4 regions of the Pseudomonas sp. MC6 genome follow, and region 1 is predicted to be linked to each of the others. Evidence: riboswitches for the same ligand, from Rfam matches in the RefSeq annotation. Region 1 holds a riboswitch; each other region holds the start of a gene.
What was found. A riboswitch is a leader RNA that binds a small molecule or an ion and turns the genes downstream of it on or off. The one in region 1 is predicted to bind cobalamin.
Positions count from the first base shown of each region.

Region 2: linked by a shared signal. The riboswitch ahead of ACOYXE_RS09410 (TonB-dependent receptor plug domain-containing protein) and the one ahead of ACOYXE_RS10505 (ABC transporter substrate-binding protein) in region 1 are both predicted to bind cobalamin.
Region 3: linked by a shared signal. The riboswitch ahead of cobO (cob(I)yrinic acid a,c-diamide adenosyltransferase) and the one ahead of ACOYXE_RS10505 (ABC transporter substrate-binding protein) in region 1 are both predicted to bind cobalamin.
Region 4: linked by a shared signal. The riboswitch ahead of cobW (cobalamin biosynthesis protein CobW) and the one ahead of ACOYXE_RS10505 (ABC transporter substrate-binding protein) in region 1 are both predicted to bind cobalamin.

Region 1 is NZ_CP186504.1:2,373,151-2,376,356, reverse strand. Features, by position in the region: gene ACOYXE_RS10510 (FecCD family ABC transporter permease) at 1-510, opposite strand, end outside; gene ACOYXE_RS10505 (ABC transporter substrate-binding protein) at 519-1,532, opposite strand; cobalamin riboswitch at 1,677-1,870, opposite strand; gene ACOYXE_RS10500 (Ppx/GppA phosphatase family protein) at 1,913-2,848, opposite strand.
Region 2 is NZ_CP186504.1:2,095,244-2,098,449, forward strand. Features, by position in the region: gene ACOYXE_RS09405 (saccharopine dehydrogenase family protein) at 1-867, opposite strand, end outside; cobalamin riboswitch at 1,035-1,240, shown strand; gene ACOYXE_RS09410 (TonB-dependent receptor plug domain-containing protein) at 1,333-3,206, shown strand, end outside.
Region 3 is NZ_CP186504.1:3,170,409-3,173,614, forward strand. Features, by position in the region: gene ACOYXE_RS14115 (cobyrinate a,c-diamide synthase) at 1-489, opposite strand, end outside; gene cobO (cob(I)yrinic acid a,c-diamide adenosyltransferase) at 486-1,097, opposite strand; cobalamin riboswitch at 1,179-1,403, opposite strand; gene ACOYXE_RS14125 (hypothetical protein) at 1,567-2,151, shown strand; gene ACOYXE_RS14130 (PQQ-dependent sugar dehydrogenase) at 2,218-3,206, shown strand, end outside.
Region 4 is NZ_CP186504.1:1,290,219-1,293,424, forward strand. Features, by position in the region: cobalamin riboswitch at 1-16, opposite strand, end outside; cobalamin riboswitch at 1,022-1,233, shown strand; gene cobW (cobalamin biosynthesis protein CobW) at 1,333-2,406, shown strand; gene cobN (cobaltochelatase subunit CobN) at 2,410-3,206, shown strand, end outside.

The sequences.
Region 1 (3,206 bases):
GCGGGTGATCAGAAACGCCGTGAGCGCGTTGAACAGCTGCGAGCCGGCGATCCCGGCAAGAATGATCTGCCCGGTGCCGCTGGCCGAACCGCTGACCCGCGCCAGCAGAATCACCAACACGAACGCCGTGACCGCGCCGGCGAAGGCACCGACTGACAGCGAGATCATCCCTGCGCCAACACCGAGCAGCGCCACCATCACCGCTCCGGTCGAGGCGCCGGCAGAAATCCCCAGCAGATACGGATCGGCCAACGGGTTGCGCAACAGCGACTGCAAAATCACCCCGCACGTCGCCAGACCGGCACCGCACGCGGCCGCGACCAGTGCGCGGGTCAGGCGGTAGTTCCAGACGATGCCTTCATCGATAGGATCCAGCGCGTACCCGGCGCCGCACAATTTGTTCGCCAGTACTTGCATCACCACGCTAGGTTCAATCGACGTCTCACCAATGGCCACGCCAGCAACCACTGCAATCAACAGCGTCGCCAGGGCCAGTAACGTGCGGATCAGGCTGGCACTCATTGCGACAGGTCATAGCCGTTGATGGCCGTGGCCAGTTGCTCGATGCCGTCGAACATGCGCAGGCTCGCCTGCATGGCCATGGCGTCGAGAATGATGATGCGGTTGTGTTTCACCGCGTCCATGTTGCGTGTCACCGGGTCGCTGCGCAGGAAGGCGAGTTTCTTTTCATAGTCGTCAGCGGGGAAGCGCCGACGGTCCATGCGCGCGATGACGAGGAAGGTCGGATTGGCTTTGGCGATGGTTTCCCAGCCGACCGTTGGCCACTCTTCATCGGACGCCACCACGTTACGCACGCCGAGGGTGCTGAGCATGAAATCGGGAACGCCTTTGTGCCCGGCCACGAACGGCTCGATGTCCATTTGTGCACTGGAAAACCAGACCAGCGCGCTGGCGTCCTTCAGCTGTTTGCCTTGGGCGGTGGCAATCGATTTGGCGAGGCTGGCCTTGAGCTCGTCGTTAAGTTGCTGGCCATGCTCCTGAACATCGAAGATCTGCGCCAGTTGGCTCACGCTTTTGTAAATCGTCTCGATGCGAAACGGCGCCAGTCGCGTGCCATCGGCGCCGACGAGGTTGTCCTTGGCCTCACAATCGGAGGGCAGCAGGTAGGTCGGAATCTTAAGTTCATGAAACTGCTCGCGGGTGCCCACCGCACCTTGTGGGCCGACCATCCACTCCAGTTCAACGGCAACCAGTTCCGGGCGCTTGCCGATCACCGATTCGAAACTCGGCTCGTTGTCGGCCAGGCGCTGGATCTTGTCGTCCTGCGCTTTGTACTTGGCCAGCACATTGTTGAACCACAGTGAGGTGCCGACGACTTTATCGCTCAGGCCCATGGCGTAGAGCATTTCCGTGCCGGCCTGGCCGATGGTCACGGTGCGCATCGGTGCGTGCTGGAAGGTCAGGGTGCTGCCGCAGTTGTCGATCGTCAGTGGATAGGCCGTCGGGGCCGCCTGCGCCATGGCGTAAAGGCTCAGGCCGGTAATGAGGGTGGCGATGCGGGGCAGCAGCATGGGGCAGTCTCCGAGGGAACCGTACGGGGAGCGGGAGAGTACGGATCGGAAACACATCTTCGAACGCAGTCAGGGCAACCGCGCAAGGCCGGGCAGCAAACAAAGACGCGCACGGCACGATGTCCTTCCCGGACACCCCGCCGGTTAGTAGTCACTGTGCCGGCAGGTCTCCTGACTGATGCGTCATCGCCTGGCTCCGGCCTTCCCGGGGTTCACCCAGTGGCAGTCGTGGAGCAGGCTCGGCACCTACAGTTGCGGGGGCAGTTCCGATCAATGCTGTGCAAGCACCTCGGATTCCCTGTTAGTCCCGTTCGGGAACCAGCGGCGGCATGTTAGTCGATCGAGCCGCTGAAGGGGAGACGAATCTGTCGTGGCGCGGATTAGTGCTGGCTCATCAAACCGTGCAATACGCCCAAACGCAGACCCGGTTCGGAGGGCACCATCTGCGCGATGCCGAACACTTTGAACGCCGCCAGCATCAGCACCAGACCACCGGGCAGAATGCTCTGGCGGTGCGCTTGCAGACCGGTCAGTTTCAGTTGCTGGACGTTGTTCACTTTCAACAGCAGCAGCGACAGGCGTAGTAGCCCGCCGTAGGTGATGCCGTCCTGGCCGAAGTCATTCAGGTGGTTGGCCTTGAGCACTTTGGCGAGCATGCGCGCAGTGCCGGAAGAGCCGATGGTTTGCTGCCAACCCTGAGCACGGTAACGCCGGGCAACTTTTTCAAACTGCAGGATGGCGAAGCGTTCGGCTTCCTGCAGCGCGCCGGCGGACACATCGCCGCCGCGAAAAAAGCGCGTGCTCAAGGTGCCGCTGCCGATGGCGATGCTTTCGGTGAGCAACGGTTGCGCACCCTGACCGAGGATCAGCTCTGTGGAGCCACCGCCGATGTCGACCACCAGGCGCAGGTCTTCAGCGCTTGGCAAGGCATGGGTCACGCCGGCGTAGACCAGCCGCGCCTCTTCATGGCCGCAGATGACGTCGATGGGAAACCCCAGATGCCGCTCGGCACTGGCCAGAAACAGTTGCGAGTTGTCCGCCTCACGCACCGCGCTGGTCGCCACCGCACGGACTCGGCCGGCCTCGAAGCCGCGCAGCTTCTTGCCGAACCGCGCCAACGCCTGCCAGCCGCGATCCAGTGCCAACGCGTCCAGCGCGCCACCGTCAAATCCTTCGGCGAGGCGCACCGGCTCACGCAGGGTTTTCACCTCCTGAATCTGCAAGCCCTTTCGACTGCGCACCGACTGGCCGATCATCAGGCGAAAGGCATTCGAACCCAGGTCGATGGCGGCAAACAGCGAGGCGTCGTCTTTCATGGGAATCCTTGCAGAGCTTCCGTCGGGAGGCGCGAGACGGTTTGCGAGGATTCTGCCGTGATCTTGATGACATCCTGATGACGGGGCAGGGGCGGTTCAGTGAATGTGTGGCTGTCATGACACTGTCATTATCCGGCGTTTATGCTGAGGCCAATACATCGCGTGTTCTTAAAGTTTTTGCTGCCATTTTTGGCAGCTTTTTTTTGCCCAAAATTCAGCGAAATCCCTGTAGGAGCTGCCGAAGGCTGCGATTTTTTGACTTTGTTTTTGGAGAGCAAGATCAAAAGATCGCAGCCTTCGGCAGCTCCTCCAAGGGTCGTATTTGCAATTTTTAATAGAGGTTGGCTAATATACGATC
Region 2 (3,206 bases), 280 kb from region 1:
CGCGCTTTTGCCATCGCCGAAACGCTCGAAGCGCAGGCCCAGTCGATGCAGTCTGCCGGCCCACAGCGCATGGTCGCGCACCAGCCCCACCTTGAGAGCCTGCGCCAGCAAGCCGTTGGCGATGCCGCCGAGTTTCAGCCCGGCGCCGGCCTTGAACTTCAGGGTCTGCGCGCCATAACGGCTGGCGAAGATGTCCATGTCCGGGACATCGACGTTGGCCAGCAGCCGGGTGCCCATCTGCGGCATTTTGCGCAAGGTCAGGTCCAGCCAGCCGGACACTTCATGCACCTTGCCGTTCTTCAGCTGTTTGATCGGCTTGCCGGCATAGGCGAGTACGCCTTCGATGGTCGACAGCCCCGGCATTTTCGCCGATGAGGAAATGCCGTGTTCGATCGAGTCGATGCGGGAAAAGCGCTGGCGCTGTTCATCGATGATTGCCGACGACAGCGTTGGGACCGAACTGCAACCGCTGAGAATCGCCACGCCGGCCAGTTTCGCCCGCGCATCGAGCACGTCGATGCCATTGACGAAAGTTCGGCAGTCGGCCAGATCGCAGTAGTTCACGCCCGCGTCGATGCAGCTCTCGGCGACGGCATAGGATTGCCCCTGAAACGGCCCGCCGGTGTGGACGACCAACTGAATGTTCAGCGCCCGCAATGCGTCTTTGAAATCGGCGCCCATGGCATCGCCGCACCAGCCTTCGCAGACATTGCCCGATTGACCATTCAGTTCATCGACTTTGCGCTGCAATTTTTGCGGATCACGGCCGGAGAGTACCAGGCCGATCTGCGGCATCAACGCCAGATGCCGGCACACGATGCTGCCGAAATTTCCGTAACCACCGACCACCATCACCCTGAACGGCATGCAATTCTTCCCTAAGTCATTCCATCACACAGGCGTGCAGGATATAGGGCCGAACGTCGGCAAGCCATTCAGATCAAAGCGATCGCTCAGGCGTCCATAGGTGGTACTGGCAGATCCAGATTGAGGAGCACTCATCGGCAAGTTGACGAACGGTCTGTCGAATGTTCAGATGCCGGCCAGTTTCAGGTGTCCCATGCCGCCGTGCATGGGGTGAAACGGGAAACCGGTACGTTCTTTTCGAACCAGTCCGGTGCTGCCCCCGCAACGGTATGCGCGTGATGCTTTCGATACACCACTGTGGCCAGACGGCCATGGGAAGGTGAAAGCCTCGATACGCGCGAGCCCGGAGACCGGCCTGGAATTTCGTTTGGCAAAATCCTGCGGTGGGCGGGCATGGGCCGGTATTGGCTGTGCGCGATGCCTTCTCTTGCATGCTCTTCTGCGAAGATCCTTTTCGAGAAGACAATGATTCGACCTTTCAACACTTCTGCTCCAACCCTTTTGTGCGGCTGCCTGTTCAGCCCACTGCTGCTGGCCGACGACGCGCCGCTGGAACTCAATCAGCAAATCGTTTCTGCACCGTCGGTGGAGTCCACCACTGTCGCCGAGATGGCGAAGTTCGGCAGCAAGGTCGAGATCGTCAGCCGCGAGCAGATCGAACGCGCCGGCCCCAGCGCCGATGTCAGCCGCGTCATGCAGATGTTCATTCCCGGCTTGTACGTAGCGCCGAAAAACGGCCCGTTCGACTACGGCACCTATTCGCTGCTCGGCGGGCGCAACGACGACACGCTGATCCTGCTCGACGGCGTTCGATTGAACAATCGCCTGTACGGCGGCCTCTATCTGGACACCCTGCCGGCCAACGCTATCGAGCGCATCGAAGTGCTCAAGGGTGGCCAGAGTCTGTTGTTCGGCACTCAGGCCGTTTCCGGCGTGATCAACATCGTCACCCGCAGCCCGCAATCGCGCAAAACCTCTGGCGAAGTGAATCTGGGCGCCGACAGTTTCGGCGGCACCACCGAAGACGCGCGCGTCGAGAACATCTTCACGAACGGTTTCGGCGATCTCGGTCTGCTGGCGTATGTCAGCCACAACGTTTCCGACGGTTACCAGCCCTATCGCAACCGCGACATGAAAAACATCAGCGAGAAGCGCCGCGCCTACGAAGTCACCACGTTTGGCGGCAAGGCCATTCAGTCGTTCGGCGAGGATGCGCGGCTGGAACTGTTCTACCAATACGCCGACGCCAACCTCGACTTCGCCCGCCCGGTCGACAACCACAACACCACCAACGACCGCGTGCAACAGATCGCCACGGCGACCTTCGAGCAGACCATCAATGAGCGCCTGAGCTACTTTGTCAAAGGGCATATCAACGACTGGGACACGCGCTACACGCGGGTCAACAACGTCGTCGGCGGTGGCACCAAAGTCATTAACCACAACGACTATTGGGGCTTCACCGATTGGGGTGTGCAGGCCGAAGGCAAGGCTGAACTGCCCGGCGGCCATGTGCTGGTGTTCGGCACCGACAACCAGTGGTTCAAGGGCCAGGACGATGTGCTGATCATCGACAACGACAAGGCTGAAGCCCATGCGTTCTACACGCAATTGCGCCCGCAGATCGACGCCCTGCCCGACTGGCACCCGAGCATCGGCGTGCGTCATGAAGCCATGAGCGGCGGCGACAGTGCCACGGTCGGCATGCTCACTTCGCTGTACGATCTGAATGACAACTGGTCGGTGCGCGGTCAGTACGGCAGCGCTTACAAACTGCCGAACGCCGAGCAACTGTTCGTCAACGAACCGGGCGACGAGATCGGCAACCGTAATCTCAAACCGGAAAAAAGCCGCAACGTTGAACTCGGTGTCGACTACAAAGGCTTCTTGCTCGATCGCGAATTCAGCGCCAGCGTGACCCTGTTCAAACGCAAGATCGACGACTTGATCACCCTCGACGGCATTCAGTGGGTCAACGGTGAAGGCACGATCCAGATGCGCGGTTTCGAGGCCGACGCCAAACTGGCGCTCAACGATCAGTGGAGCCTGCAAGCGGACATGACGCGCAACCTCACCGAGTCGCGCACCGGTGTGACGATCAACGACATTCCAAGCTTTTTCGCCCGCTCGCGGGTGGGTTATGAATCGGAAAACCGCCTGTGGGGTGCCGGCGCTGCGATGCGCTACATTCGCGACATCAAAAGCTCGAAGCAAGTCGAATACGGCAACTATTCAGTGGTCGACGCCGACGCTTATCGCTACCTCGACAACGTCCACCAACACCGCGTAAGCGTGCTGGTAGAGAACCTGTTCGGCCGTGATTACGTCACCAGCCGTTC
Region 3 (3,206 bases), 800 kb from region 1:
GCCTTCGAGCAATTGCGCATGGCGCAAAGTGCCAACACGATTGGCCAGCACGCCGGCAAATGGCAAATCCGGCTGATACTTCGCCAGGCCCAGCGCCAACGCACCAAAAGTCTGCGCCATCGCCGTCCCATCAATCACGCCAAGCACCGGCACACCGAAGTGCCGCGCCAGATCGGCGCTGGACGGCGTGCCGTCAAACAGGCCCATCACGCCTTCGATCAGAATCAGATCCGCCTCGGCAGCGGCGTCCCACAACAGGCGACGACTTTCCTGCTCACCGACCATCCACATGTCCAGTTGATACACCGGCGCACCGCTGGCGCGTTCGAGGATCATCGGGTCGAGAAAGTCCGGGCCGCATTTGAACACGCGCACTTTGCGCCCCTGATTGCGATGCAAACGGGCGAGCGCGGCGGTGACGGTGGTCTTGCCCTGACCGGAAGCCGGCGCGGCGATGAGCACCGCCGGGCAGTGACGTGGTTGATTCAAAGTTCGACGCCTTTCTGCGCTTTGATGCCGGCCTGAAAGGCGTGTTTGAGCATGCCCATTTCGGTGACCGTGTCGCCCATTTCGATCATTTCCGGCTTGGCCGCGCGACCGGTGACGATCACGTGCTGCATCGGCGGACGCGCCTGCAGATCGCTGAGTACCTGATCGAGATCGAGGTAGCCGTGTTTGAGGGCGATGTTCAATTCATCGAGCACCACCAGACCGATCGACGGATCACGCAGCAGTTCGCGCGAGACTGCCCACGCGGCTTCGGCAGCGGCGATGTCGCGCTGACGATCCTGGGTTTCCCAAGTGAAGCCTTCGCCCATCACATGGAAGCGAACTTGCTCGGGGAAGCGGCGGAAAAACAGTTCTTCACCGGTGCTGTTGCGGCCCTTGATGAACTGCACCACACCGCACTGCATGCCGTGGCCCATAGCGCGGGCGAGCATGCCGAACGCCGAGCTGCTTTTGCCTTTGCCGTTGCCGGTCAGCACCAGCACCAGGCCACACTCGTCAGGCGAGTTGGCGATGCGTTCGTCGATCACGGCTTTTTTGCGTTGCATACGCGCCAGATGGCGTTCGTCGCGCTCGGGGGAATCAGTCATGGGGGAGCTCTCCGTTGAGGCTGGATAACGGCGGGCAGGCACAAGAATAGACGGCAAAAAGCCTGGCATCGCCCACCGTGATGCCGCTGGATGGATCAGGCCGGTCTCCGGGCTCATGAGCGGCGTTGGCCTGACTGCGCGCCTTCCCGCTTTGAGCAGTGGCATTCGACGCAGTGTTCACTCATTTACCGTTGCGGGGGCAGCGCCGGGATCGTGGTGGTTCTTCGTGCGAAGACAACCCTCACCGGCTTCCCTGTTTCACTCTGTCGACGCAGGTCACAGAGCACCTGAAACAAGCCGCGAAGGTTAGAGGGTTGGGGGTGGAGCGTCAATTAAAGAGGCGGCCATCGAGCGAATAACTGCCGTCGATCAATTCTCTGACGCCAATCTTGTGCCACACTGATACAAGTGATATCAAAGAGCCATGCTTTTTCCGAAACGCCCACTACAACAATAAAGGATGATGACGATGCAAGGCATGATCATCAGCAACCCGCGCCTGGAATTCCTGCGCCCGGTGCTTGAACGCTGGTTTGACTGTATCGACCGTTACAACGCCGTGCGCGGCGACAGCGACACGCCTTACTGGCATGACGAGAAAGCCAATCTCGGATTGCTCTCGGCGGCGGCGTGGATGGCCGAGCTGGTCACTTTGAACGACACTGCCACGCGCAAACAGAACGAAGAAGGCGAGCGCAATGCCCGCGCCGATCTGTTTCTCGCCGGTGCTGAGGACCGCGCTTTCATTCAGGCCACGCAACGCTGGCCAAAGGTTACCAACCTGAATCTGACCCAAGCTCTGCTGGACATCACCAACGATGCCAAACGCATCAGCTATGCCAGCGACCTCAAGCTCGGCTGCCTGTTTGTCGCGCCGCAAAAAGCCCAGCACAGCGCCAGCCCCGAAGAGTTGCAGGACATGGTCGACGATCTGCAAAAGGAACACACCTGTGCCGTCGCCTGGTATTTCCCCTACGCCTACCGCAAATTGCGCAGCGAAGCGGGCAACTATCACCCGGGCATCGCCGTGCTGTTCAAGGAAGCCCGCGGCTGAGCAGTTGAACCATCGGGCTTGCGCCCTCCTCTATGATTAGGAATGCATTCATAGGGAAGATCAGCAATGCGCAAGCCCCAGCTCGTTTTTGTCATCGCCTTCGCCGGAGGACTCGCCGCCTGCGGTGAAACCTCCAGCCTGCAAGTCTCCGACGGCACCGGCCCGTCACCGAAACTCCCCGAACCGAACAAGACCCTGATCCCGACGGTGAACATCGCCCCGGCAATCGGCTGGCCCGCAGGCGGCAAACCGACTGCGGCGGCTGGCACTCAGGTGGCAGCGTTCGCCGAAGGCCTCGATCATCCGCGCTGGCTCTATGTCTTGCCCAATGGCGATGTGCTGGTGGCGGAAACCAACGCCCCGCCAAAGCCTGATGACAGCAGTGGCATTCGCGGCTGGGTGATGAAAAAGGTCATGGGCAAGGCTGGCGCGGGCGTGCCGAGTCCGAACCGCATCACCTTGCTGCGTGACGCCGATCACGATGGCGTGGCTGAGACGCGCACGGTGTTCCTGCAGAACCTCAACTCGCCGTTCGGTATGACGCTGGTCGGCAACGATCTTTACGTCGCTGACACCGATCGCTTGCTGCGCTTCAACTACGAACCCGGCGCGACCGAAATCAAGTCGCAACCAATCAAGGTTGTCGATTTGCCCGGCGGCACGCTGAATCATCACTGGACCAAAAACGTCATCGCCAGCAAAGACGGCAGCAAGCTGTACGTCACGGTCGGCTCGAACAGCAACGTCGGCGAAAATGGTCTGGATAAGGAAGAAGGCCGCGCAGCGATCTGGGAAGTCGATCGGGCGACCGGCAATCACCGCATCTTCGCCTCGGGCATCCGCAACCCCAACGGCCTGGCCTGGGAGCCCAGCAGTGGCGCGTTGTGGACAGCCGTCAACGAGCGTGACGAAATCGGCAGTGATCTGGTGCCGGACTACATCACTTCAGTGAAGGACGGCGGATTCTATGGCTGGCCGTTCAGTTACTACGGTCAGCATGTTGATGTCCGCGTGTCGCCGCAAAACGCGGACCTGGTGGCCAAGGCCATCGCCCC
Region 4 (3,206 bases), 1.1 Mb from region 1:
TAACAAGTTGTGTAGGAGAGCATGGGGGTGGGGTTTTGGTCAATTTTTGGGTGTATATCCGTTGCTGCGGGTGTTGCTGATTAGGGTTCCGCCCTTACGGCGGGTCACTTTTTCCAGACGCCGAAAAAGTAACCAAAAAGGCTTGCCCTGACGTTCGGCCCGCTCGCTGGGGCTCGGGGTTCCTTCGCTCCGGGATCGATCCGGGCGCAGCGCCTACGGTTTGCTTCGCTGCACCTCCTCTCGCTGTGTTTGGCTGCGCCAAACGGTCGCTGCGCTCCCACGCCCGGATCAATCCCTCCACTCAGCCTTCCGATGTCGCCCGTGGATCAAGATCAAGAGCAGGCGAGCTGACACTCGGCCTATTGAGTGGTGAGGAGCGGGGCGCGTTCGGCTTTTGATTTGCGTTGTTGCTGCCCCTCACCCCAGCCCTCTCCCGAGGGAGAGGGAGCCGATTGGTAGGTGCTTCAAAATGTGCGTTCCACTCGGTATTCCACGTCGGTGTACCTCTTCCATTCCACGCAATCAGTCCCCTCTCCCTCCGGGAGAGGGCTAGGGTGAGGGGCTTTTGATCTGTTTCAGAATCTGAGTTCGACTCGGTATTTCAAGTCGGCGCATCTCTCCCAAACACCACGATCAGTCCCCTCTCCCTTTGGGAGAGGGCTAGGGTGAGGGGCTTTTGATTTGGCTTGTGATCTTGCTTTGGCTTTGGTTTTTGATCTTTTACCCCTTCGGAAGGCCGAGCGAAGGTGTTCATCCGGGGTTAGGCGCGCAGCGCCGTTCGACGAAGTCGAACACATCGAGAGGAGGTGCAGCGAAGCAAACCGTAGGCGATGCCCCCGGATGGACACCGTAGCGAGGGAACACTGAGCCTCAGCGAAGTGCCGTACGCCGGGGCAAAGCCTTTTGGTTCCTTTTTGGCGTTTGAAAAAGGGACTCGCTGTAAGAGCGAAACCGCCAGCAGCCAAAACCGCAGCAACGGATATGCCCCCAATCCAAACATTGACCCATAAGCAAGCCATGCGTAGCCTTGCGCATTCGAGGTTCTTCGGCCGTTGCCGAAGCTAAGAAGGGAACGCGGTCAATGCCGCGGCTGCCCCCGCAACTGTGAACGGTGATGTTCGCTGCCACGCCACTGCCAGCTCAATCGATGAGCCCGCGGGAAGGCGCAGCCAACGCCAGGCCCAGCGCCTGAACGCCGTCAGCCAGGAGACCTGCCTCGTCACAGATTCTCAATTCAACCGGGCGGGGTGATCCGGTGGCGAACTCTCCGGGCGCGCACGTGCGTTGCCGGTTCTCGTCCCGTATGCCCGCCGCTTGCCAAAGGGCATACCGATGAAAACACTGGCCAAACTTCCCGTCACCATCGTCACCGGCTTCCTCGGCTCGGGCAAGACCACATTGCTGCGGCACATGCTCGACAACGCGCAGGGCCGTCGTATCGCGGTGATCGTCAATGAGTTTGGCGAGTTGGGCATCGACGGTGAAATCCTCAAGCAATGCACCATCGGCTGCACCGAAGAAGAAGCCACCGGCCGCGTTTACGAACTGGCCAACGGCTGCCTGTGCTGCACCGTTCAGGAAGAATTCTTCCCGGTGATGCGCGAACTGGTCGCGCGTCGCGGCGACCTCGACCACATCCTCATCGAAACCTCGGGCCTGGCCCTGCCAAAACCACTGGTGCAAGCGTTCCAGTGGCCGGAAATCCGCAGCGCCTGCACCGTTGACGCGGTGATCACCGTGGTCGACAGCCCGGCCGTAGCCGCTGGCACCTTCGCCGCGTTCCCGGATCAGGTCGACGCCCAGCGCAAACTCGATCCGAATCTCGATCACGAATCGCCGCTGCACGAACTGTTCGCTGACCAACTGGCCAGCGCCGACCTCGTCATTCTCAACAAGGCCGACCAGACCAGTCCGGAAGATCTCGCTCGCGTGCGCGCTGAAGTCGCCGAAGAGCTGCCACCGGCGGTGAAAATCATCGAAGCCAGCAACGGCCGTCTGCCGCTGGACGTGCTGATCGGCCTTGGCGCCGGTTCCGAAGAACACATCGACAGTCGCCACAGCCACCATGATCATCACCACGGTGAAGGCGATGACGACCACGATGACCACGATCACGACGCCTTCGATTCGATCTCCATCGAACTGCCGCAAGCCGATGAAAGCCTGCTGCTCGACGCCCTGACGCAACTGGTGGTCAAGCACGGCATCCTCCGTGTCAAAGGTTTCGCCGCCATCCCGAACAAGCCAATGCGCTTGCTGATTCAAGGCGTCGGCACGCGTTTCGACAAGCACTTCGACCGTCAGTGGGGCGCCGATGAAGCGCGCGTCACGCGTCTGGTGTTGATCGGTCAGGAACTCGACGCCGCCCAACTCGAAGCGCAACTGCGCGCTGCGCTCAGCGTTTAAACCATGCACCTGCTCAGGACTCAGCCCGGCGGATTCGTCTCGGATGACAACATTGCCGACCTTGGACAAACCCCCGCCGAGCTGGTGATCCTGTGCAGCGGCGACTCCAGCCTGGCGCTGCTCGCCGAAGCCGCGCAGCAGTTGCCGGAAGATTATCCGAGCCTGCGTCTGGCCAATCCGATGCAGGTGCAGAATCACGCCTCGGTCGATCTGTACGTCGATGAAGTGCTGCGCCACGCCAAGGTGATTCTGATTTCGCTGCATGGCGGCATTGCCTATTGGCGCTATGGTGTCGAGCGGCTGGTCGAGCTGTCCGAGCGTGGTGTGCAGTTGATTCTGGTACCGGGCGATGACCGTCCCGATCCGGAACTCAGCGACTTGAGCACCGTCAACGCCGAGGAACGCGACCGGCTCTGGCAATTCCTGCGTCAGGGCGGCATGGGCAATGCGCTGGATTTCTTCCGCTGTCTGGCCAGCCGTTGGCTCTCCCGCGATTACGCCTGGGAAGAACCGCAGACCCTGCCGCGCACGGCGATTTACCACCCGAATAAAACCAGCGCCGCACTGAGTGACTGGCAAGCCGAATGGCTGCCGGAAAACCCGGTGGCGGCGGTGCTGTTTTACCGCTCGCATTTGCAAGCGGCGAACACCGCGTTCATCGATGTGTTCTGCCAGCGCTTGCAGGCAGCGGGGTTGAATCCGCTGCCGATCGCCGTGGCCAGTCTGAAAGAACCCGGCTGCCTGGCGGTGGTCGAGGATTGGCTGGATGAAGTCGAGGCGGGGGTGATTCTCAACACCAC